DNA from 3 places in the Metabacillus litoralis genome. Region 1 is predicted to be linked to each of the others. Evidence: a T-box and tRNA genes for the amino acid it is inferred to sense, from the RefSeq annotation. Region 1 holds a T-box; the other regions hold tRNA genes.
The links. A T-box is a leader RNA that pairs with one kind of tRNA and senses whether it is charged. The one in region 1 lies ahead of thrS (threonine--tRNA ligase), so its partner is inferred to be a tRNA-Thr.
Positions count from the first base shown of each region.

Region 2: it encodes a tRNA-Thr, which carries the amino acid that the T-box ahead of thrS (threonine--tRNA ligase) is inferred to sense. The anticodon was not compared.
Region 3: it encodes a tRNA-Thr, which carries the amino acid that the T-box ahead of thrS (threonine--tRNA ligase) is inferred to sense. The anticodon was not compared.

Region 1 is NZ_CP033043.1:1,291,224-1,298,395, reverse strand. Features, by position in the region: gene D9842_RS06195 (YibE/F family protein) at 3-764, opposite strand; gene D9842_RS06190 (YibE/F family protein) at 761-1,888, opposite strand; T-box leader at 2,077-2,297, shown strand; T-box leader at 2,333-2,553, shown strand; T-box leader at 2,588-2,812, shown strand; gene thrS (threonine--tRNA ligase) at 2,860-4,776, shown strand; gene D9842_RS06175 (DinB family protein) at 5,009-5,542, shown strand; gene D9842_RS06170 (ribose-phosphate diphosphokinase) at 5,964-6,917, shown strand; gene D9842_RS06165 (anti-repressor SinI family protein) at 7,061-7,172, opposite strand, start outside.
Region 2 is NZ_CP033043.1:4,335,063-4,342,234, forward strand. Features, by position in the region: rRNA gene D9842_RS21205 (23S ribosomal RNA) at 1-1,686, shown strand, start outside; rRNA gene rrf (5S ribosomal RNA) at 1,936-2,051, shown strand; tRNA gene D9842_RS21215 (tRNA-Asn) at 2,062-2,136, shown strand; tRNA gene D9842_RS21220 (tRNA-Thr) at 2,139-2,211, shown strand; tRNA gene D9842_RS21225 (tRNA-Glu) at 2,230-2,304, shown strand; tRNA gene D9842_RS21230 (tRNA-Val) at 2,367-2,442, shown strand; tRNA gene D9842_RS21235 (tRNA-Thr) at 2,478-2,550, shown strand; tRNA gene D9842_RS21240 (tRNA-Tyr) at 2,562-2,645, shown strand; tRNA gene D9842_RS21245 (tRNA-Gln) at 2,906-2,980, shown strand; tRNA gene D9842_RS21250 (tRNA-Lys) at 2,984-3,056, shown strand; tRNA gene D9842_RS21255 (tRNA-Gly) at 3,063-3,137, shown strand; tRNA gene D9842_RS21260 (tRNA-Ala) at 3,149-3,224, shown strand; gene sigW (RNA polymerase sigma factor SigW) at 3,478-4,041, shown strand; gene D9842_RS21270 (anti-sigma factor family protein) at 4,055-4,666, shown strand; gene cdaA (diadenylate cyclase CdaA) at 4,879-5,700, shown strand; gene D9842_RS21280 (CdaR family protein) at 5,693-6,940, shown strand; gene glmM (phosphoglucosamine mutase) at 6,969-7,172, shown strand, end outside.
Region 3 is NZ_CP033043.1:4,685,352-4,692,523, forward strand. Features, by position in the region: rRNA gene D9842_RS22775 (23S ribosomal RNA) at 1-2,003, shown strand, start outside; rRNA gene rrf (5S ribosomal RNA) at 2,211-2,326, shown strand; tRNA gene D9842_RS22785 (tRNA-Glu) at 2,360-2,434, shown strand; tRNA gene D9842_RS22790 (tRNA-Val) at 2,498-2,573, shown strand; tRNA gene D9842_RS22795 (tRNA-Thr) at 2,756-2,831, shown strand; tRNA gene D9842_RS22800 (tRNA-Lys) at 3,012-3,087, shown strand; tRNA gene D9842_RS22805 (tRNA-Leu) at 3,101-3,186, shown strand; tRNA gene D9842_RS22810 (tRNA-Gly) at 3,211-3,285, shown strand; tRNA gene D9842_RS22815 (tRNA-Leu) at 3,294-3,382, shown strand; tRNA gene D9842_RS22820 (tRNA-Arg) at 3,445-3,521, shown strand; tRNA gene D9842_RS22825 (tRNA-Pro) at 3,619-3,695, shown strand; tRNA gene D9842_RS22830 (tRNA-Ala) at 3,713-3,785, shown strand; tRNA gene D9842_RS22835 (tRNA-Met) at 3,935-4,008, shown strand; tRNA gene D9842_RS22840 (tRNA-Ile) at 4,051-4,124, shown strand; tRNA gene D9842_RS22845 (tRNA-Ser) at 4,133-4,225, shown strand; tRNA gene D9842_RS22850 (tRNA-Met) at 4,256-4,332, shown strand; tRNA gene D9842_RS22855 (tRNA-Asp) at 4,388-4,464, shown strand; tRNA gene D9842_RS22860 (tRNA-Phe) at 4,842-4,917, shown strand; tRNA gene D9842_RS22865 (tRNA-Tyr) at 4,936-5,019, shown strand; tRNA gene D9842_RS22870 (tRNA-His) at 5,034-5,109, shown strand; tRNA gene D9842_RS22875 (tRNA-Gln) at 5,382-5,456, shown strand; tRNA gene D9842_RS22880 (tRNA-Cys) at 5,469-5,542, shown strand; tRNA gene D9842_RS22885 (tRNA-Gly) at 5,557-5,630, shown strand; tRNA gene D9842_RS22890 (tRNA-Ile) at 5,639-5,715, shown strand; tRNA gene D9842_RS22895 (tRNA-Asn) at 5,734-5,808, shown strand; tRNA gene D9842_RS22900 (tRNA-Ser) at 5,821-5,911, shown strand; tRNA gene D9842_RS22905 (tRNA-Arg) at 5,930-6,003, shown strand; gene D9842_RS22910 (hypothetical protein) at 6,082-7,122, opposite strand.

The DNA of each region.
Region 1 (7,172 bases):
GCCTATTGATCCCTTGATTTAATATAAAAATAAGCAGTAATCCATGATGTGATTGGAATAATTAAGGCAATTCCAATTCCTGCACAAAGAATGGTAATCATCTCTGCGCTAAATACCTTTGAATTAACAATTTCCCCGAAAGAATAATTTAAATCTTTAAACCATATAAGTAACCCTAAATATCCTCCAAAAAAAGCAAAAAATAATGTGTTTGTGTTTGTTCCTAGAATGTCTCTCCCAATGCTTAGTCCAAATTTATACAATGAGCTTCTACTAATGTTTGGATTATGAAGTAAAATTTCACGCATGGGAGACGAAATCGAAATTGCAACATCAGTTATAGCACCAATTGTACTCATGATGATCATGGATGCACCGATTTTCACAAAGTCTACTCCAATATACATAGAAAAGATACTAAGCTCCTCGATTTCTTCTTCACCAAAGCCTTGTGTCATAGTATGTTCTGTCACGATGATAATAAAAAACAGAAGAGTAGCTAACGTAATGATTGTTGAAAGAAAAGCTGTTTTCGTTTTCTTGTTAACTTCATTGATAAAAAACAGGGTAATGCAACTAATGATTGTACTAGCGATTAATGTTAATAATATAGGATCTGCATTTGGATCTGTCATAAAAAGAGTAGCTAAAAAGAGCACACTAAAATTTAAAAATAAAGCTATAAAAGAACGGGCCCCTTTTTTTCCACCTATAAGAATCATTAATAAAAATAATATAGCGGCTAAACAAACTAATACATTCATGATCTTATCCTCTTCTTTCGGTTAATGAACAATATAGAAGTATAGAGACCGATCGGAATCGTTAAAACAATACCAATTCCACCAGCTAGAGCTCGAGCTAATTCCAAAGAAAGATTAATAGATAAGGTATACGACAATGGTGATGAGTTTTTAAAAAATAAAATTAACATAGGAATCGCACCGCTTACATAGGCGAAAAACAAAATATTTGTCATTGTCCCCATAATATCTTTTCCGATATCCATTCCTGACTTTTTTAGTGCTCCTATCGAGATGTGATTATTTTCTTCATACAAACCATATACAGATGAAGACATGGTAATGGCAACATCCATAACCGCTCCTAATGATCCAATTAATACTCCTGCTATAAAAACGGTTTGAGGAGGTCGAGTTAAAAATTGCATTTCTTCATATCGAAGACCTTCTTCAGCTGTTAGCCACATGACAATAATCGCAATCAAAAGAGAAATAAACGTTCCAAGTATGGTTGAAATAATAGCTGCATATGTTTTACCGTTAAAGCCATTCACGAGTAGTAAAGAAATGATTGTAAACAGAATCGCACTTATGCCGCAAACGACTAGCAAACTAATTCCTGATGTATGCATATACACATCCAATGCATACGATAACAAAACGGCGTTGACCGCCAAACTAATGATCGAAAAAAGCCCTTGTTTTTTCCCGACAATAAGCAGAGTAAAGATGAAAACCCAGGCTATGATCACAACATATTTATCACGCTTTACATCTTTTATCGTTCCGGTTAAAGTTGCGCTTTCCTCTGTATCAATCGAAACAAACAATTCATCCCCAGCTTCGTATTGTGAATCAAACGCTCCTGATAATGAATACTCATTTGTTAAGGAAATTCCTTCTCCTTTATGTTCTCCGTTTTTAATCACTGCTTCTATATCCTGAGTAAAAAGCTTATCCACATTTTCGTGAAGATCGACTGTCTCTGTTGCTTCGACTAAACGGGTTTCCGTAATTTTAGCAATAGGTCGATCATAAAAAGAGTAGTTATTGTGGACAAAAAATACTGACACAATAAAGAAAAATAGTAAAAGAGTATAAAAGCTGATTTGTCTAGAAGACAAGCTATTAAATAGATCTTTCAAAAGAAAACCTCCGCTATAAACTTGTAATATGTAGTTGTCAAGCAATGGACCTAGAATAACAGGATTGTTTTTTGACCGTCAAGATCTATTCTAGACCTAATTTTAACTAGCAAAAAATTAAAAATAAGTTATTGCATTTCTTTCCATTTTATTGTAGTATCAAAATCAATCAAATACGAATTTTACTTTTGAACGCAATGATAAGGACATGAGTTACTTTAAACGGTTTCCAGAGAGGGAAGATATGCTGAGAGCTTCCTAACGCAGTAAAGTAGTTTACCACCTTTGAGCTGTATTGGGGAAAATAGTATCCAATGCCGTATATGCTACGTTACAGCACCAAAGCCATAAGTTTATTGCTTGTGGGAAATTGGGTGGAACCACGGGTTATAACACACTCGTCCCTTGTATAGGGATGGGTGTGTTTTTTATTTTTCACAAATATACAATGCTATGAAAAGGACATGAATGATATTTACGGTTTTCAGAGAGGGGAGATATGCTGCGACTCCCTAACTTAGGAAGATCATTTACCACCTTTGAGCTATATCAGGGAACATAAGTATCTGATATCGTCTAGGCTACGTTACAGCTCCAAAGCCATAAGTGTTTTTTGCTTATGGGAAATTGGGTGGAACCACGAGCAAAACGCACTCGTCCCTTGTTAGTAGGGATGAGTGCGTTTTTTTTTTAAAATAGAAAAAAGCAGTGACGAGGACATGAATGATTTTTACGGTTTCCAGAGAGGGAAGGAAATGCTGTGACCTTCCTAACTTAGGAAAATCATTTACCACCTCTGAGCTATATCAGGGAAAAGCAGTATCTGATATCGTCCATGCTACGTTACAGCACCAAAGCCATAAGTTTAATTGCTTATGGGAAATTGGGTGGAACCACGGGTTATTAAGCACACTCGTCCCTTATCTAGGGATGAGTGTGCTTTTTATTATAGTAAAGGAGTGTTTTGTCAAATGAATGTAGTAAAAATTGAATTACCAGATGGGAACATAAAAGAATATCAAAAAGGGATCTCAGTTAGTATGCTGGCTGAATCAATTAGCCCTAGTTTGAAAAAGAATGCGGTAGCAGGGAAAGTGAATGGTCATTTGGTTGATCACAGCTACAAGCTTGAACAAGATGCAAAGGTTTCTATTGTAACTCTTGATTCTGAAGAAGGTTTGCAAATTCTAAGGCACTCAACAGCCCATGTATTAGCTCAAGCGGTGAAAAGAATATATGGAGCTGTGAAATTAGGGATTGGTCCAGTGATTGAAGATGGTTTTTATTATGATATGAATCTGGAGGAGCTTAGCTTAACATCAAATGATTTAGAAAAGATTGAAAAAGAGATGGAAAACATCATCAAAGAAAACCTAGAGATTAAACGAATCGAAGTTTCTTATGATGAAGCGGAAAAGCTTTTTTCAGAAAAAGGTGAGAGCTACAAATTAGAGATTTTAAAAGATATTCCGAAAAATGAAAAGCTGTCACTATACCAACAAGGTGAATTCATTGATCTTTGTCGAGGTCCACATCTTCCATCAACTGGTTTTATAAAAGCATTTCATTTAACTCGTGTATCCGGTGCTTACTGGAGAGGAGATAGCGAAAATGATGTGCTTCAGCGAGTTTATGGTGTGGCATTTAAAAAGAAAAATGACTTAAAAGATTATCTCTATTACTTAGAAGAAGCAGCAAAACGAGATCATCGAAAGCTAGGAAAACAACTAGAGCTGTTTATGTTCTCAGAGGAAGCTCCTGGAATGCCGTTTTATTTACGAAATGGCCAGATCATTCGAAATGAACTAGAAAGGTTTTCGCGAGAACTTCAGAATGAAGCCTACTATGACGAGGTTCGTACTCCTTTTATGATGAATCAACAACTATGGGAAAAATCAGGTCACTGGGATCATTATCATGAAAATATGTATTTTTCGGAGGTTGATTCAACTAAATTTGCCTTAAAACCAATGAATTGCCCTGGTCATATGCTTATTTTCAAAAATAATCTTTACTCATATCGAGATTTACCGATTCGAATGGCTGAATTCGGTCAAGTTCATCGCCATGAGTTCAGCGGTGCATTAAATGGACTTCTTCGGGTTCGTACATTTTGTCAAGATGATGCTCATCTTTTTGTTCGTGATGATCAGATTCAGGATGAGATAAAGCAGGTGTTTCAATTAATTGATAGGGTTTATCGTACTTTTGGATTTGAGTATTCTGTTGAGCTCTCCACTAGACCAGAAGATTCTTTAGGAGATGATAAGCTATGGGAGGTTTCCGAGGCAGCTTTAAAAAATGTTCTTCAAGATTTGGAGGTCGATTATCATCTTAACGAGGGTGATGGCGCATTTTACGGACCTAAAATTGATTTTCATATTAAGGATGCTTTAAAAAGAAGTCATCAATGTGCAACAATTCAACTAGATTTTCAAATGCCGGAAAAGTTTGATCTTTCTTATATTAATCAAAACAACGAAAAAGTGCGTCCTGTTGTGATTCATCGCGCTATATTCGGATCAATCGATCGCTTCTTAGGGATATTAATTGAGCATTTTGCAGGTGCATTCCCTGTATGGCTCTCACCAATACAAGTAGAAATCATTCCTGTCTCACATGTACACATGGATTATTGCTTACAAATTCAATCGGAGCTGAAGAAAGCGGGGGTCCGAGTAAAACTTGATTCTAGCAATGAAAAACTTGGGTACAAAATCAGGGAGGCTCAGATGAAGAAAACTCCATATATGCTTGTCTTAGGAGATCAAGAAATGGCAAATGGAACAGTGAATGTCCGAAAATATGGAGATCATCAGTCGGAAGGTATATCTATTAACGATTTTAAAGAGGAAATTGTAAGGAAAATTAGTGGGCGTTGCTTATAAGGTGCACAGGCACAACATTTCGTTGTGCCTTGTCATATATATTGGGAGTTATTACATATATATTCGCCAATTTTGTGATTTTATTTGAAGATTTGATAAATATATTTGCTAGTTTTGTTCTTTTATTTGATGTTTTCAACAAAATATTAGTTTTTCGACAAAACTTCCAAAAGAAGGAATCCGCTATTTTTCATCGAATATGAACTAAATACAGATGAAAGGATGAGATGATATGATCAAAAAACCAACTGTAGATGAATATAACACGTACTTTGCAAAATACGTAGACTTAGTGCCTGAAGATGACATTTTCGCATCATTACAACAACAAAATAACGAAACAATCAACTTACTTAAGGACCTTTCCGAAGCACAAGGGTTATATAAATACGCGCCTAACAAATGGAGTATAAAGGAAGTGATTGGGCATCTCTCAGATACTGAGCGTGTTTTAAGTTTTGCGCTTCTTTGTATCGCGAGAGGGGAAGCTATGTCTCTTCATATCTATGATAAAGATGCCTACATTAAAAACGCTGACTTTAATAGACGATCTGTAAAAGAGTTACTAGAGGATTTTGCTGCTGTTCGGCAAAGCACTTTACAATTTATCAAAACACTAACCTTAGAGGATTTAGAAAGAAAAGGTACCGCACTAGATTCTGAGGTAACAGCACGTGCACTTGTTTTTATTTTAGCAGGACATGAGCTACATCATTTTAAAATTATAAAAGAAGCTTATATTGCAGCGGAAGATTTTCCATCATAATAGATACAGGATATTTTTTTAAGAAGACATATTTTTCAAAAAGAATGTGTCTTTTTTACTCTCTTTAAAATAGGAATGTCTCTTCATTGTTGCAAATACCAAGCTAAGGTAAAGTGGGGTATTATTAGTCCAGATGTTTATGGGTACACCTGATTCAATTACAGGAGAAGAATGGTTATATAAGTACTCAAAGATAAGGTTTAAAGAAGCTAAAGTAGCGGAATGGAATGATGTTAGCGGTGTTCTAAAAATAGAGTAATTGGTTCACTTCAATAGAACATGATGAAAAGCAAAGATTTTCTAATTAAATTCTCTGCTTTTTTTAATAAATAATTATTAATGTTAGGTAAATTTAGTGTAAAATAGTAAATTGGAAACTAACTTAAAATTAAGAATGGCTATTGGAGGTTTACTCATTAACATGTTTAATCACTATGAAGATCCTAATTTGAAAATCTTTTCACTAAACTCTGATCCTTCTCTATCAAAAAGAATTAGTGATATCCTTGGAGTCGAATTAGGAAAGTGTTCTGTTACTCGCTTTAGTGACGGAGAAATCCAGATAAATATTGAAGAAAGTATCCGTGGTTGTGATGTTTATATCATTCAATCAATCAGTGATCCAGTTAACGAACATTTAATGGAGCTGCTTATTATGGTAGATGCCCTTAAGCGTGCTTCAGCAAATACAATCAACTTAGTTATTCCATACTATGGATATGCAAGACAAGATCGTAAAGCAAGAGCAAGGGAACCAATTACAGCTAAACTTGTTGCAAACCTACTTCAAACAGCAGGTTCAACACGTGTGATTGCTCTAGACTTACATGCACCACAAATTCAAGGGTTCTTTGACATTCCGATTGACCACCTTTTAGGAGTTCCAATTCTTTCTCAGTATTTCCAAGATAAGAATTTAGAGGATCTTGTGATCGTTTCACCAGATCATGGTGGTGTAACACGTGCTCGTAAATTGGCCGATCGTCTAAAAGCTCCTATTGCCATTATTGATAAAAGACGTCCAAGACCTAATGTTGTAGAAGTGATGAATATTGTTGGAAACATCGAAGGAAAAACTGCGATTCTTATCGACGATATTATTGACACAGCTGGGACCATTACGTTAGCTGCAAACGCCCTGACAGAAAATGGCGCAAAAGAAGTGTATGCATGTTGTACACATCCAGTTTTATCAGGACCGGCAATTGAACGTATTCAAAATTCAAACATCAAAGAACTCATTATTACAGATTCAATTACACTTCCAGAATCCAAAAGAATAGACAAAATCGTTGAACTCTCTGTTGCTCCACTAATCGGTGAAGCAATTAAACGAATTCACGAGAAACAATCAGTAGACGAGTTAGTGCAGTAGACTTTGTTGGGGGGTGCCTGTCACTCCCCGAATTTTCTTGTTTCACAAAAAAGTTACACAATAAAAAAAACGATGCAGAATTTGTACATCGCGTTAGTTACAATAGGTATGGTAATTTAAAGATAAGTTACATATGCTAGCTATTACTGCTTTGAACTTAAAAACTCACGAATCTCTTCTGTACTAAGGCCCATTTCTCTAGCTTTGGAAATGAGTTCAACCCACTCTTGATCTAACTCTTCCATTTTCGTTTCT
Region 2 (7,172 bases), 2.2 Mb from region 1:
AGGGCTGTGAAGCCAGACCGTAAGGACTGGTGGAGCGCTTAGAAGTGAGAATGCCGGTATGAGTAGCGAAAGAGGGGTGAGAATCCCCTCCACCGAATGCCTAAGGTTTCCTGAGGAAGGCTCGTCCGCTCAGGGTAAGTCGGGACCTAAGCCGAGGCCGAAAGGCGTAGGCGATGGCCAACAGGTTGAAATTCCTGTACCACCTCCTCACCGTTTGAGCAATGGGGGGACGCAGAAGGATAGGGTAAGCGCGCTGTTGGATATGCGCGTCCAAGCAGTTAGGCTGACAACGAGGCAAATCCCGTTGTCGTGAAGGCTGAGCTGTGATGGCGAGGGAATTATAGTACCGAAGTTCCTGATTCCACACTGCCAAGAAAAGCCTCTAGCGAGGTGAGAGGTGCCCGTACCGCAAACCGACACAGGTAGGCGAGGAGAGAATCCTAAGGTGAGCGAGAGAACTCTCGTTAAGGAACTCGGCAAAATGACCCCGTAACTTCGGGAGAAGGGGTGCTTTTTAGGGTGAATAGCCCGGAAAAGCCGCAGTGAATAGGCCCAGGCGACTGTTTAGCAAAAACACAGGTCTCTGCGAAGCCGCAAGGCGAAGTATAGGGGCTGACGCCTGCCCGGTGCTGGAAGGTTAAGGGGAGAGGTTAGCGCAAGCGAAGCTTTGAACCGAAGCCCCAGTAAACGGCGGCCGTAACTATAACGGTCCTAAGGTAGCGAAATTCCTTGTCGGGTAAGTTCCGACCCGCACGAAAGGCGTAACGATCTGGGCACTGTCTCAACGAGAGACTCGGTGAAATTATAGTACCTGTGAAGATGCAGGTTACCCGCGACAGGACGGAAAGACCCCGTGGAGCTTTACTGTAGCCTGATATTGAATTTTGGTACAGCTTGTACAGGATAGGTAGGAGCCTGAGAAGCCGGAGCGCTAGCTTCGGTGGAGGCGTCGGTGGGATACTACCCTGGCTGTATTGAAATTCTAACCCACAGCCCTGATCGGGCTGGGAGACAGTGTCAGGTGGGCAGTTTGACTGGGGCGGTCGCCTCCTAAAATGTAACGGAGGCGCCCAAAGGTTCCCTCAGAATGGTTGGAAATCATTCGTAGAGTGTAAAGGCACAAGGGAGCTTGACTGCGAGACCTACAAGTCGAGCAGGGACGAAAGTCGGGCTTAGTGATCCGGTGGTTCCGCATGGAAGGGCCATCGCTCAACGGATAAAAGCTACCCCGGGGATAACAGGCTTATCTCCCCCAAGAGTCCACATCGACGGGGAGGTTTGGCACCTCGATGTCGGCTCATCGCATCCTGGGGCTGTAGTCGGTCCCAAGGGTTGGGCTGTTCGCCCATTAAAGCGGTACGCGAGCTGGGTTCAGAACGTCGTGAGACAGTTCGGTCCCTATCCGTCGTGGGCGTAGGAAATTTGAGAGGAGCTGTCCTTAGTACGAGAGGACCGGGATGGACGCACCGCTGGTGTACCAGTTGTCTTGCCAAAGGCATAGCTGGGTAGCTATGTGCGGAAGGGATAAGTGCTGAAAGCATCTAAGCATGAAGCCCCCCTCAAGATGAGATTTCCCATCACATTAGTGAGTAAGATCCCTGAAAGATGATCAGGTTGATAGGTCAGAGGTGGAAGCGCGGTGACGTGTGGAGCTGACTGATACTAATCGATCGAGGACTTAACCTAAATAGAAATGCGGAAGAAGCCCGTTCAAATCCATAGGGAATTGGAGCGATCGAAAGGAAGTCGTTCTTTGACTTCTTTGAGAGAGTGAAATTACCGTAGGATTTGGCTTCTGGAGCTGGACAAAGTAAGAACATAAACTCAGTAGAGTGAATTGAATTGTGAATCGTTATCTAGTTTTGAAGGAATATAAAAGTGAAAAAAACACTTGAAATCTTCTTCTAATTTAGTATAATAGTTTTTGTCACATTGTCTGGTAATGATGGCGAAGAGGTCACACCCGTTCCCATGCCGAACACGGAAGTTAAGCTCTTCAGCGCCGATGGTAGTTGGGGGTTTCCCCCTGTGAGAGTAGGACGTTGCCAGGCTTTGGATTGTTCCGCAGTAGCTCAGTGGTAGAGCTATCGGCTGTTAACCGATCGGTCGCAGGTTCGAGTCCTGCCTGCGGAGCCATTGCTTCCATAGCTCAGTTGGTAGAGCACTTCCATGGTAAGGAAGAGGTCACCGGTTCGAGCCCGGTTGGAAGCTTAGATGAAAAGTAAATAAGGCCCATTGGTCAAGCGGTTAAGACACCGCCCTTTCACGGCGGTAACACGGGTTCGAATCCCGTATGGGTCACCATAGTTTTTTCGCGCTAGCGAAAATAACTTACCTTAATGAAAGTCATAAATTAGTATTATTTCGGAGGATTAGCTCAGCTGGGAGAGCACCTGCCTTACAAGCAGGGGGTCGGCGGTTCGATCCCGTCATCCTCCACCATGTTTTTTTGCGCTAGCAAAAATAACTTACCATATGCCGGTGTAGCTCAATTGGTAGAGCAACTGACTTGTAATCAGTAGGTTGGGGGTTCAAGTCCTCTCGCCGGCACTCTTACAAACGGAGGGGTAGCGAAGTGGCTAAACGCGGCGGACTGTAAATCCGCTCCTTAGGGTTCGGCAGTTCGAATCTGCCCCCCTCCACCATTTATAAACAATAAAACAGGTACGTTGAGAAGTTTTATCATAAAAATTGTTTAGTGGATTGTGAATAGTTTCACTAATGAGTGGGTATACTGAAATTAAAGTAATAAAAACTAAAGTTCAGTATGGAACGACAGATATAAAAGGTATAAAGAATACCTAGTAGTCGACGATATTTTCTGTCAGAAATATCACAAAACATCCTCTTACGTTGAGGATTCATGAAGAAGTTTCGAAGAAGCTTATTCATGAAGGTTAATCAATGGGCTATAGCCAAGCGGTAAGGCATCGCACTTTGACTGCGACATGCGTTGGTTCGAATCCAGCTAGCCCAGCCATTAGAGCCATTAGCTCAGTTGGTAGAGCATCTGACTTTTAATCAGAGGGTCGAAGGTTCGAGTCCTTCATGGCTCATTATTTGCGGAAGTAGTTCAGTGGTAGAACACCACCTTGCCAAGGTGGGGGTCGCGGGTTCGAATCCCGTCTTCCGCTCCATACGGCACCATGGGGCCTTAGCTCAGCTGGGAGAGCGCCTGCTTTGCACGCAGGAGGTCAGCGGTTCGATCCCGCTAGGCTCCACCATAAATTTAATAATAATAACTTTGATACATAAAACGATAAACACTGTTTATCGTTTTTTTAATGTATTAAAAGCTGGTGCAAACAATTTAAATATGAGAAATGCCGAAAAAGTATATCTAAATAGCAAAAAACTAGAAACTTTTCTCCTTTCATTCTCCAAAATTTGTTAAAATAATGATTGTGAAAAAAAATGAAACCTTAGTGGTTTCTAATTCGTATAAAAAGAGACCCGCAGAGTGCGGAGGTATGATAAATGGAGACAATAGTAAAAAAACGAATAAAACAGGTGAAAAAAGGTGATCAAAATGCTTTTGCTGAGATTGTCGATTTGTACAAGGATAAAATCTATCAACTTTGTTACAGGATGCTAGGAAATGCGCATGAAGCAGAGGATATTGCCCAGGAAGCCTTTATAAGAGCATATGTAAATATTCACACATATGATATGAATAAAAAGTTTTCTACATGGTTATACCGTATTGCAACGAATCTTTCTATAGACCGTATTCGTAAAAAAAAGCCAGATTATTATCTGGATGCTGAGGTTTCCGGAACAGATGGTTTAAATATGTATTCACAAGTAGCTGCCGATGTAACACTACCCGAAGAGGAACTTGAAACATTGGAATTGCAAGAGACCATTCAAAAGGAAATATTAAAACTTCCGGATAAGTATAGAACTGTAATTGTCTTAAAGTATATAGATGAGCTTTCTCTTATAGAAATAAGCGAAATCCTGAATATACCTGTTGGAACCGTTAAAACTCGTATACATCGAGGTAGAGAGGCTTTAAGAAAACAATTAAGGCACTTATGATGAGGTGATGATAATGAGCTGTTCTTCAGAATATGTTCAACTATTGCATAAATATTTGGATCTTGAATTAACACCAAGTGAGGAAAAAATGGTTAAGGACCATCTTCATACATGTGAGTCTTGTTATCAGCACTTTCATGAACTTGAAAAGGCTGTTGCTCTAGTCAAAAGCACATCACATATTGAAGCTCCTCTTAACTTTACTGAAGCTGTTATGAATAATCTTCCGCGAGAAAAAAGAACTGTTTCATGGAATCGTTGGTTAAAAAGTCACCCACTATTAACGGCAGCATCTCTTTTTATTGTTTTGATGACTGGGAGCTTGCTTTCTGCATGGAATGAAGATCAACATTTTAGTGTATCGAAACAAAGTAATTTAGTTGTTGAAAATAGTAAAGTTATCGTTCCTAAAGATGAAGTTGTTAAAGGTGATGTAATTGTTAAAAATGGAACATTAACGATTGAGGGTACAGTTGATGGAGATGTGACAGTTATAAATGGAGAGCAATTCATGGCTTCTGCTGGTCAAGTAACTGGAGAAATTGAGGAAGTTGATGAAATGTTTGAATGGTTATGGTATCACATGAAATCTGTTTCTAAAGAAGTCGTAGAGGTATTTAACTAGAATGTAGTAAGGATTGGAATTTAGGGTTCTTCTTGACCAGTGACTATGAGAAACAAATACACATGGTTAACAAGAATAAATAGTAAAGGTCATCCACTTGGTGACCTTTTTACATTCCTAATAATGAAGTGATATAATAATAAAGTTACATACACAACAATAAATAGACAATGTCTATTCATAAATAGAGTGAGCTCATGGAGGACGAGTGAATGGGTTATGAGGATTTACCAATATTGCAATACCTCCGTATAGCTGTTGACATTCTCCTTGTATGGTACGTTATCTATAAATTAATAATGGTAGCAAGGGGAACTAAAGCTGTACAGTTGTTAAAAGGAATTACCGTGATTATTGTTGTTCGAATGCTTAGTCATTATTTTGGGCTAAGTACTCTACAATGGTTAATGGACCAAGCAATAACATGGGGATTTCTAGCCATCATCATAATATTTCAACCAGAGCTACGTAGAGCCTTGGAACAATTAGGAAGAGGTCGCTTTTTTTCCAGAAGCGGTCAGCCTGGTGAAGATGATCCTGAAATAATAGTCGAATCTATTGTGAAGGCAACAGACTATATGGCAAAACGTCGTATTGGTGCACTTATGTCGATAGAAAAAGAAACTGGGATGAGTGATTACATAGAAACAGGAATCGCATTAAATTCAAGAATCTCATCTGAGTTATTAATTAATCTTTTTATTCCTAACACACCTCTTCATGATGGTGCTGTTATTATTCAAAAAAATCAAGTGGCTGCGGCAGCTTGTTATCTGCCTTTATCAGAAAGTCCATTCATATCCAAGGAATTGGGTACACGACATCGTGCAGCACTTGGAATCAGTGAAGTTACCGATAGTCTTACAATTATAGTGTCAGAAGAAACAGGAAGCGTTTCTGCTGCTAGAAACAGTGAGCTGCATCGAAATTTAAATCAAGATGAATTAAGAGAGATTTTACAAAAAGAATTACATTCTGCAACAAAAACTGTTTCCTCAAACCGTTGGCATTGGAGGGGGAAAAAAGATGGATAGGTTGATGAATAACCATTGGGTAATGAGGATTATTGCCTTGTTCCTGGCAATCATGCTATATGCATCCGTTAATATAGAATCTGGCTCTCAAGGAGGAACCCAATCAACAAATCCTTTTAATTCTTCTCCCTCATTGGATAAGGCAACTGTCACGGATGTGCCAGTCGTTACATACTTTGATCAAGAAAATCTTGTTGTTACAGGTGTGCCAGAAACAGTTAATGTAACATTAGAGGGTCCAACGGTTGCATTAACAAAAGCAAGGACAGTTAAAGATTTTGAGATATATGCTGATTTAAATAAATTATCAATAGGTACTCATCGAGTTCAACTTAAAATGAAAAACTTATCCGAGGATTTAGAGGCAAGTATTAATCCTTCTACTATCACAGTTTCAATTGAAGAGAAGGTTACAAAGGATTTCCCAGTTGAGGTTGATTTTACAAATGAAGATAAATTAGAGGAAGGATACACACCTGATCAACCAATTGTAAATCCAAACAGTATTCGAGTTACAGCATCAAAAGAGGTTATTGACCGTATCGAAACGGTTCAGGCAACAGTGAATTTAGAAACTGCTAAGGAAACGATTAACCAGGAATCTAGAATTACGATTTATGACAGCGATGGAAACATTCTTCCAGTGGAAGTAGAACCGTCTGTTGTAGATGTTACAGTACCAATTAAAAGCCCAAGTAAAACCCTCCCTTTTAAAATAAGCAGGGAAGGTGAGCTTGAAAAGGGTTTAAGTATCTTAAGTATAGAACCTAATCCAAAAGAAATTACTGTATATGGACCACTTGATGTTCTTGAAAAATATGAATTTCTAGATGGTATAAAAGTAGACCTTTCTGAGATTCAAAAGGATACAACTATAGAAGTGGATGTCCCGGTACCGGAGGGCATCACGAAAGTTAGTCCGGAAAAAATTAAGATTGAAATAGATATCGAAGAGCAACAAGAAAAGGTATTTTCCAGTCAAAAAATACAGGAAGTAGGGCTTTCTGAAGGAAAGGTCTTCGACTATATTGATCCCGATTCAGGAGCAATGGATCTTACCGTTTACGGAGCTCCGAGTGTGATTAATGACATAAAATCAGATGATATTGAATTATATATAAACCTGTCAGATTTAGCGGATGGTGAACATGAGGTGGAAGTTCAAGTTAATGGTCCTCAAAATCTTACTTGGTCATTGCAAAAAGAAAAGGTAAAAGTGAGAATTTCTTCAGCCTCTTAAGGCAGATTTGTATAAAGGAGCGAAACCAATGGGAAAGTATTTTGGTACAGATGGAGTACGAGGAGTTGCAAATAGTGAATTAACACCTGAATTAGCCTTTAAAATTGGTCGATTTGGTGGATATGTTCTAACAAAGGATAAAGAAAGACCAAAGGTTATTATAGGGAGAGATACTCGTATCTCAGGGCATATGTTAGAAGGGGCTCTTGTAGCAGGACTACTATCAATAGGA
Region 3 (7,172 bases), 1.8 Mb from region 1:
GGCCCCCATCGGGTTACCGAATTCAGTCAAACTCCGAATGCCAAAGACTTATGTTCAGGAGTCAGACTGCGAGTGATAAGATCCGTAGTCAAGAGGGAAACAGCCCAGACCACCAGCTAAGGTCCCAAAGTATACGTTAAGTGGAAAAGGATGTGGAGTTGCTTAGACAACCAGGATGTTGGCTTAGAAGCAGCCACCATTTAAAGAGTGCGTAATAGCTCACTGGTCGAGTGACTCTGCGCCGAAAATGTACCGGGGCTAAACGTATCACCGAAGCTGTGGACTGTTCTTACGAACAGTGGTAGGAGAGCGTTCTAAGGGCTGTGAAGCCAGACCGTAAGGACTGGTGGAGCGCTTAGAAGTGAGAATGCCGGTATGAGTAGCGAAAGAGGGGTGAGAATCCCCTCCACCGAATGCCTAAGGTTTCCTGAGGAAGGCTCGTCCGCTCAGGGTAAGTCGGGACCTAAGCCGAGGCCGAAAGGCGTAGGCGATGGACAACAGGTTGAAATTCCTGTACCACCTCCTCACCGTTTGAGCAATGGGGGGACGCAGAAGGATAGGGTAAGCGCGCTGTTGGATATGCGCGTCCAAGCAGTTAGGCTGACAACGAGGCAAATCCCGTTGTCGTGAAGGCTGAGCTGTGATGGCGAGGGAATTATAGTACCGAAGTTCCTGATTCCACACTGCCAAGAAAAGCTTCTAGCGAGGTGAGAGGTGCCCGTACCGCAAACCGACACAGGTAGGCGAGGAGAGAATCCTAAGGTGAGCGAGAGAACTCTCGTTAAGGAACTCGGCAAAATGACCCCGTAACTTCGGGAGAAGGGGTGCTTTTTAGGGTGAATAGCCCGGAAAAGCCGCAGTGAATAGGCCCAGGCGACTGTTTAGCAAAAACACAGGTCTCTGCGAAGCCGCAAGGCGAAGTATAGGGGCTGACGCCTGCCCGGTGCTGGAAGGTTAAGGGGAGAGGTTAGCGCAAGCGAAGCTTTGAACCGAAGCCCCAGTAAACGGCGGCCGTAACTATAACGGTCCTAAGGTAGCGAAATTCCTTGTCGGGTAAGTTCCGACCCGCACGAAAGGCGTAACGATCTGGGCACTGTCTCAACGAGAGACTCGGTGAAATTATAGTACCTGTGAAGATGCAGGTTACCCGCGACAGGACGGAAAGACCCCGTGGAGCTTTACTGTAGCCTGATATTGAATTTTGGTACAGCTTGTACAGGATAGGTAGGAGCCTGAGAAGCCGGAGCGCTAGCTTCGGTGGAGGCGTCGGTGGGATACTACCCTGGCTGTATTGAAATTCTAACCCACAGCCCTGACCGGGCTGGGAGACAGTGTCAGGTGGGCAGTTTGACTGGGGCGGTCGCCTCCTAAAATGTAACGGAGGCGCCCAAAGGTTCCCTCAGAATGGTTGGAAATCATTCGTAGAGTGTAAAGGCACAAGGGAGCTTGACTGCGAGACCTACAAGTCGAGCAGGGACGAAAGTCGGGCTTAGTGATCCGGTGGTTCCGCATGGAAGGGCCATCGCTCAACGGATAAAAGCTACCCCGGGGATAACAGGCTTATCTCCCCCAAGAGTCCACATCGACGGGGAGGTTTGGCACCTCGATGTCGGCTCATCGCATCCTGGGGCTGTAGTCGGTCCCAAGGGTTGGGCTGTTCGCCCATTAAAGCGGTACGCGAGCTGGGTTCAGAACGTCGTGAGACAGTTCGGTCCCTATCCGTCGTGGGCGTAGGAAATTTGAGAGGAGCTGTCCTTAGTACGAGAGGACCGGGATGGACGCACCGCTGGTGTACCAGTTGTCTTGCCAAAGGCATAGCTGGGTAGCTATGTGCGGAAGGGATAAGTGCTGAAAGCATCTAAGCATGAAGCCCCCCTCAAGATGAGATTTCCCATCACATTAGTGAGTAAGATCCCTGAAAGATGATCAGGTTGATAGGTCAGAGGTGGAAGCGCGGTGACGTGTGGAGCTGACTGATACTAATCGATCGAGGACTTAACCTAATAGAAAAGCGGAAGAAGCTTAGCTTTTATCCATAGGGAATTGGTGCGATCGAGATGAAGTCGTTCTTTGACTTCTTCGAGAGAGTGAAATTACCGTAGGATTTGGCTTCTGGAGCTGGACAAAGTAAGAGCGTAAACTCAGTAGAGTGAAGTTGAATTGTGAATCGTTATCTAGTTTTGAAGGAACATCCTTCAAACTTAATTTTGTCTGGTAATGATGGCGAAGAGGTCACACCCGTTCCCATGCCGAACACGGAAGTTAAGCTCTTCAGCGCCGATGGTAGTTGGGGGATTCCCCCTGTGAGAGTAGGACGTTGCCAGGCAAACCTTTATAGGTTTGATATTATTAAAAATATGGCCCATTGGTCAAGCGGTTAAGACACCGCCCTTTCACGGCGGTAACACGGGTTCGAATCCCGTATGGGTCACCATAGTTTTTTTCGCGCTAGCGAAGATAGCTTACTTAATGAAATTCATAAATTTCATGTTATTTTGGAGGATTAGCTCAGCTGGGAGAGCACCTGCCTTACAAGCAGGGGGTCGGCGGTTCGATCCCGTCATCCTCCACCATAGATTTTTCGCACTAGCGAAAATATCTTACCATATGCCGGTGTAGCTCAACTGGTAGAGCACGATCGAATATGCTTCGAAGCTCCTGCTTCAGCACACAAATCGAGCTGCTACTTGAATAATCTTTCTGAGATTTGGGTGACTGGTAAGTAAGATGAAACCTAATTTACATCTATAATAATGCCGGTGTAGCTCAACTGGTAGAGCAACTGACTTGTAATCAGTAGGTTGGGGGTTCAAGTCCTCTCGCCGGCACCACTCATTTTAGTAATCATATCTCATTATAAGATGAGCCATTAGCTCAGTTGGTAGAGCACGAACGAGTATGCTTCGTAGCAATACATCAGCACACAAATTGAGTTGCTTCTTGAATAAGCTTACTGAAATTTGGGTGTCAATAACAAGAAATGAACTAAATATTATTACTCATTATAAAATGAGCCATTAGCTCAGTTGGTAGAGCATCTGACTTTTAATCAGAGGGTCGAAGGTTCGAGTCCTTCATGGCTCACCATTTAACACACCTTGCGGGTGTGGCGGAATTGGCAGACGCGCTAGACTTAGGATCTAGTGTCTTTATGACGTGGGGGTTCAAGTCCCTTCACCCGCACCAAAGATTTTTTAGAATATGCATAATGCGGAAGTAGTTCAGTGGTAGAACACCACCTTGCCAAGGTGGGGGTCGCGGGTTCGAATCCCGTCTTCCGCTCCAAAAAAAGTGCCGGGGTGGCGGAACTGGCAGACGCACAGGACTTAAAATCCTGCGGTAGGTGACTACCGTACCGGTTCGATTCCGGTCCTCGGCACCATAGTTTTTTCGCGCTAGCGAAAATAACTTACCTTAATTTCTATAGATTAATTTAGATTATTAGCGCCCGTAGCTCAATTGGATAGAGCGTTTGACTACGGATCAAAAGGTTAGGGGTTCGACTCCTCTCGGGCGCGCCAATTTAAAAATTGGAAGTCAGAAGTGAGATTTTTTGATATGCTTCGTAGCAATATTAGAAATCTTGACCCTCTTACATCCCACATGTGATATTTTGAACGGGAAGTAGCTCAGCTTGGTAGAGCACTTGGTTTGGGACCAAGGGGTCGCAGGTTCGAATCCTGTCTTCCCGACCATTCATTATTATGATTATGGGGCCTTAGCTCAGCTGGGAGAGCGCCTGCTTTGCACGCAGGAGGTCAGCGGTTCGATCCCGCTAGGCTCCACTTGAAATTTTGATTTTTGGCGGTATAGCTCAGCTGGTTAGAGCGAGCCGTAAACATCCTGAATTAGCTTCATTGTAGGCTTGCGAGGAATGTGTCTGATAAGAGACATGACGAGCATGGTTTTTAAACAGTGAGCGTTTTGTTATTATGGCGGTGTAGCTCAGCTGGCTAGAGCGTACGGTTCATACCCGTGAGGTCGTGGGTTCGATTCCCTCCGCCGCTATTAAAGAACAACGATGATAATAAATGAGTAAAATCATTTATTGGACCCTTAGCTCAGCTGGTTAGAGCAGACGGCTCATAACCGTCCGGTCGTAGGTTCGAGTCCTACAGGGTCCATTTATTACGGAGGAATACCCAAGTCCGGCTGAAGGGATCGGTCTTGAAAACCGACAGGGGTGTCAAAGCCCGCAGGGGTTCGAATCCCCTTTCCTCCTCCATATTCTTAAAACTTTTTATATTTTTATCATCGCGGGGTGGAGCAGTCTGGTAGCTCGTCGGGCTCATAACCCGAAGGTCGCAGGTTCAAATCCTGTCCCCGCAACCAAACATATTAGAAATATATGTTAAGGTTAGTTAATTTCACTACGTGAAAAAACTTTGGTCCGGTAGTTCAGTTGGTTAGAATGCCTGCCTGTCACGCAGGAGGTCGCGGGTTCGAGTCCCGTCCGGACCGCCATTATTATTTATACTTATTCTAGTCTAATTATAGAGTAAGAGGGTTTCAATAAGCGAAAAGATCAAGGAAGCGAGTGAATGAACACCGGAGCGTATAACCATACGTGAGGATGTGAATGAACGAGCTGACGCAGAGATTTGAAGCTTAGTGGAAGCCGTAAACTATGTTGGCTCGGTAGCTCAGTTGGTAGAGCACGTTCGAATATGCTTCTCTGAATAAACTTCAGCGTACTCATCGAGCTGCATCTTGAATAATCCCTCTGAGATGAGGACGATTCACTAATTGAAAACCTTAAAATACTAACAAGTTAAAGGAATAAATAAATGATACGTGAAGAGCAATCTTGTATCTTATTTATTAATACTAACTAATTTTATGGCTCGGTAGCTCAGTTGGTAGAGCAATGGACTGAAAATCCATGTGTCGGCGGTTCGATTCCGTCCCGAGCCACCACTTGTAATTGAATAGTATGGAGGGGTAGCGAAGTGGCTAAACGCGGCGGACTGTAAATCCGCTCCTTAGGGTTCGGCAGTTCGAATCTGCCCCCCTCCACCATTTCCCTTTTAGTGGCGGTTGTGGCGAAGTGGTTAACGCATCGGATTGTGGTTCCGACATTCGTGGGTTCGATTCCCATCAGCCGCCCCAATTTTATATTCAGACATCGTTGCTCAGTAACTTGTTACTTAGTAATTATAGATGCAGAAAAGAAATATCCTCTTGTTGGTTTGAGCACAAGACATTAATTTATGTGTAAAAAGTGTGGAATATGAAGTGAACGAGACTGATTAAGGTTGAAAGTATACCTAGTAGTCGACGATATTTCGTGTTATTTCCTGTCAGAAATAACCCAAAATATCCTCTTGCGATGAGGATACATGTAGCATATTCAAGGAAGCCTATTCCTGAAGCTAATTCAATGGGCTATAGCCAAGCGGTAAGGCATCGCACTTTGACTGCGACATGCGTTGGTTCGAATCCAGCTAGCCCAGCCATTTACTTTTTAAGGCATCATAGCCAAGTGGTAAGGCCGAGGTCTGCAAAACCTCTATCCCCGGTTCAAATCCGGGTGGTGCCTCCAGGACACTTTTTTATGCGGGTGTAGTTTAGTGGTAAAACCTCAGCCTTCCAAGCTGATGATGAGGGTTCGATTCCCTTCACCCGCTCCAAATATTATGGGCCTATAGCTCAGCTGGTTAGAGCGCACGCCTGATAAGCGTGAGGTCGATGGTTCGAGTCCATTTAGGCCCACCATAAGTACAATATAGTTGTTCCGCAGTAGCTCAGTGGTAGAGCAATCGGCTGTTAACCGATCGGTCGTAGGTTCGAGTCCTACCTGCGGAGCCATTTTTATTATGTGGGGAAATACTCAAGAGGCTGAAGAGGCGCCCCTGCTAAGGGTGTAGGTCGTGTAAGCGGCGCGAGGGTTCAAATCCCTCTTTCTCCGCCAGAAATACATATATATAATGCGCCTTTAGCTCAGCAGGATAGAGCAACGGCCTTCTAAGCCGTCGGTCAGAGGTTCGAATCCTCTAAGGCGCGTAAAGTCAGAACTAACCGTAAACAGGTTAGTTTTTTTGTGTTTAAATATTGAAAGAAGTTTTATTTACTAATGAATTCTTAAATCTGTAACAATAAGTATTCAAGCAAGATATGTTTGATATACTCATCTAAAAAATTGATTAGTTGTGAAAAAAGATTGCTTTGTTCTTCAATGTTTAAATCAATTTCCTCTTCTGAAAATTCCCCAGTACTCTTGATAATTAGGGCTAAAATGTTACCAATGTAAAGTGCAGCATCCCCAGATTCAACGATTGGCTGGACAATATGATGAAAAAAATATCTCAAGGTTTCGGGGGACTCATCTAATTCCTCTTCAATGACAAAGGGGAGATTTTTCAACCTAAAACCTTTTTTGATTTTTTCTATAATCTGCTGAGATGTGACTGGTTTTTCCGTTTGATCTAATTCCGCTTGTTCAAAAGTATTAAAATGGGATTTATTTTTATATTTCTCTATATATCCTGGTGATATGATTTGTAATAAAGTTGAAATCACAAATAAGGACTTTGCTTGAATTTCAATTTCATCAGCAAGTTCAATATATGTATCTTCAGATAGTGATGGAGTAGCTATGTTAATAACAGGATTAATTCTTTCATTTAAGATAAATAAAATATTTTCATAAAAAGCTGTTAATGTTTCATTTAACTCCAAGTTGCTCCCCATCCAAGTTTGAATCTTTGTTAATGTGCCTATCTCAATACTTTTTAAAAAAGCAGGAACTTCTTCAATATGTAATTGTATTTTTAATTCTTCATAAAGCTTATTAAGCTCCTCATCATTTTCACTTGGTGGCTGTTTTGCATCTTCTTTTTCCATTACTCCAAGGCCAACTGTTCCCGTACCCTCTATTTCTCTGATGTTAATTTCACCGATTATAAAGCGATGGAGTCCATCACGATCCTTTAGCTCATTCTTGATGAGCTGTCCTAACTGAAGAGTTCCTGTGACTTTTCCGACATTTAAGCCTTGAATGTAATATTCATATACATTCTGTTGATTAATATATTGATTTAAGTGTTGAATATATTTATGCATATAATGAATCTGTTGTTGCATCTGATGGATAAGATCTTGATTAGAAGAGTTGGAATGCATCAAGAACACTCCTTATTTCACATTTCTTGATGTCACTGAATATACTATAT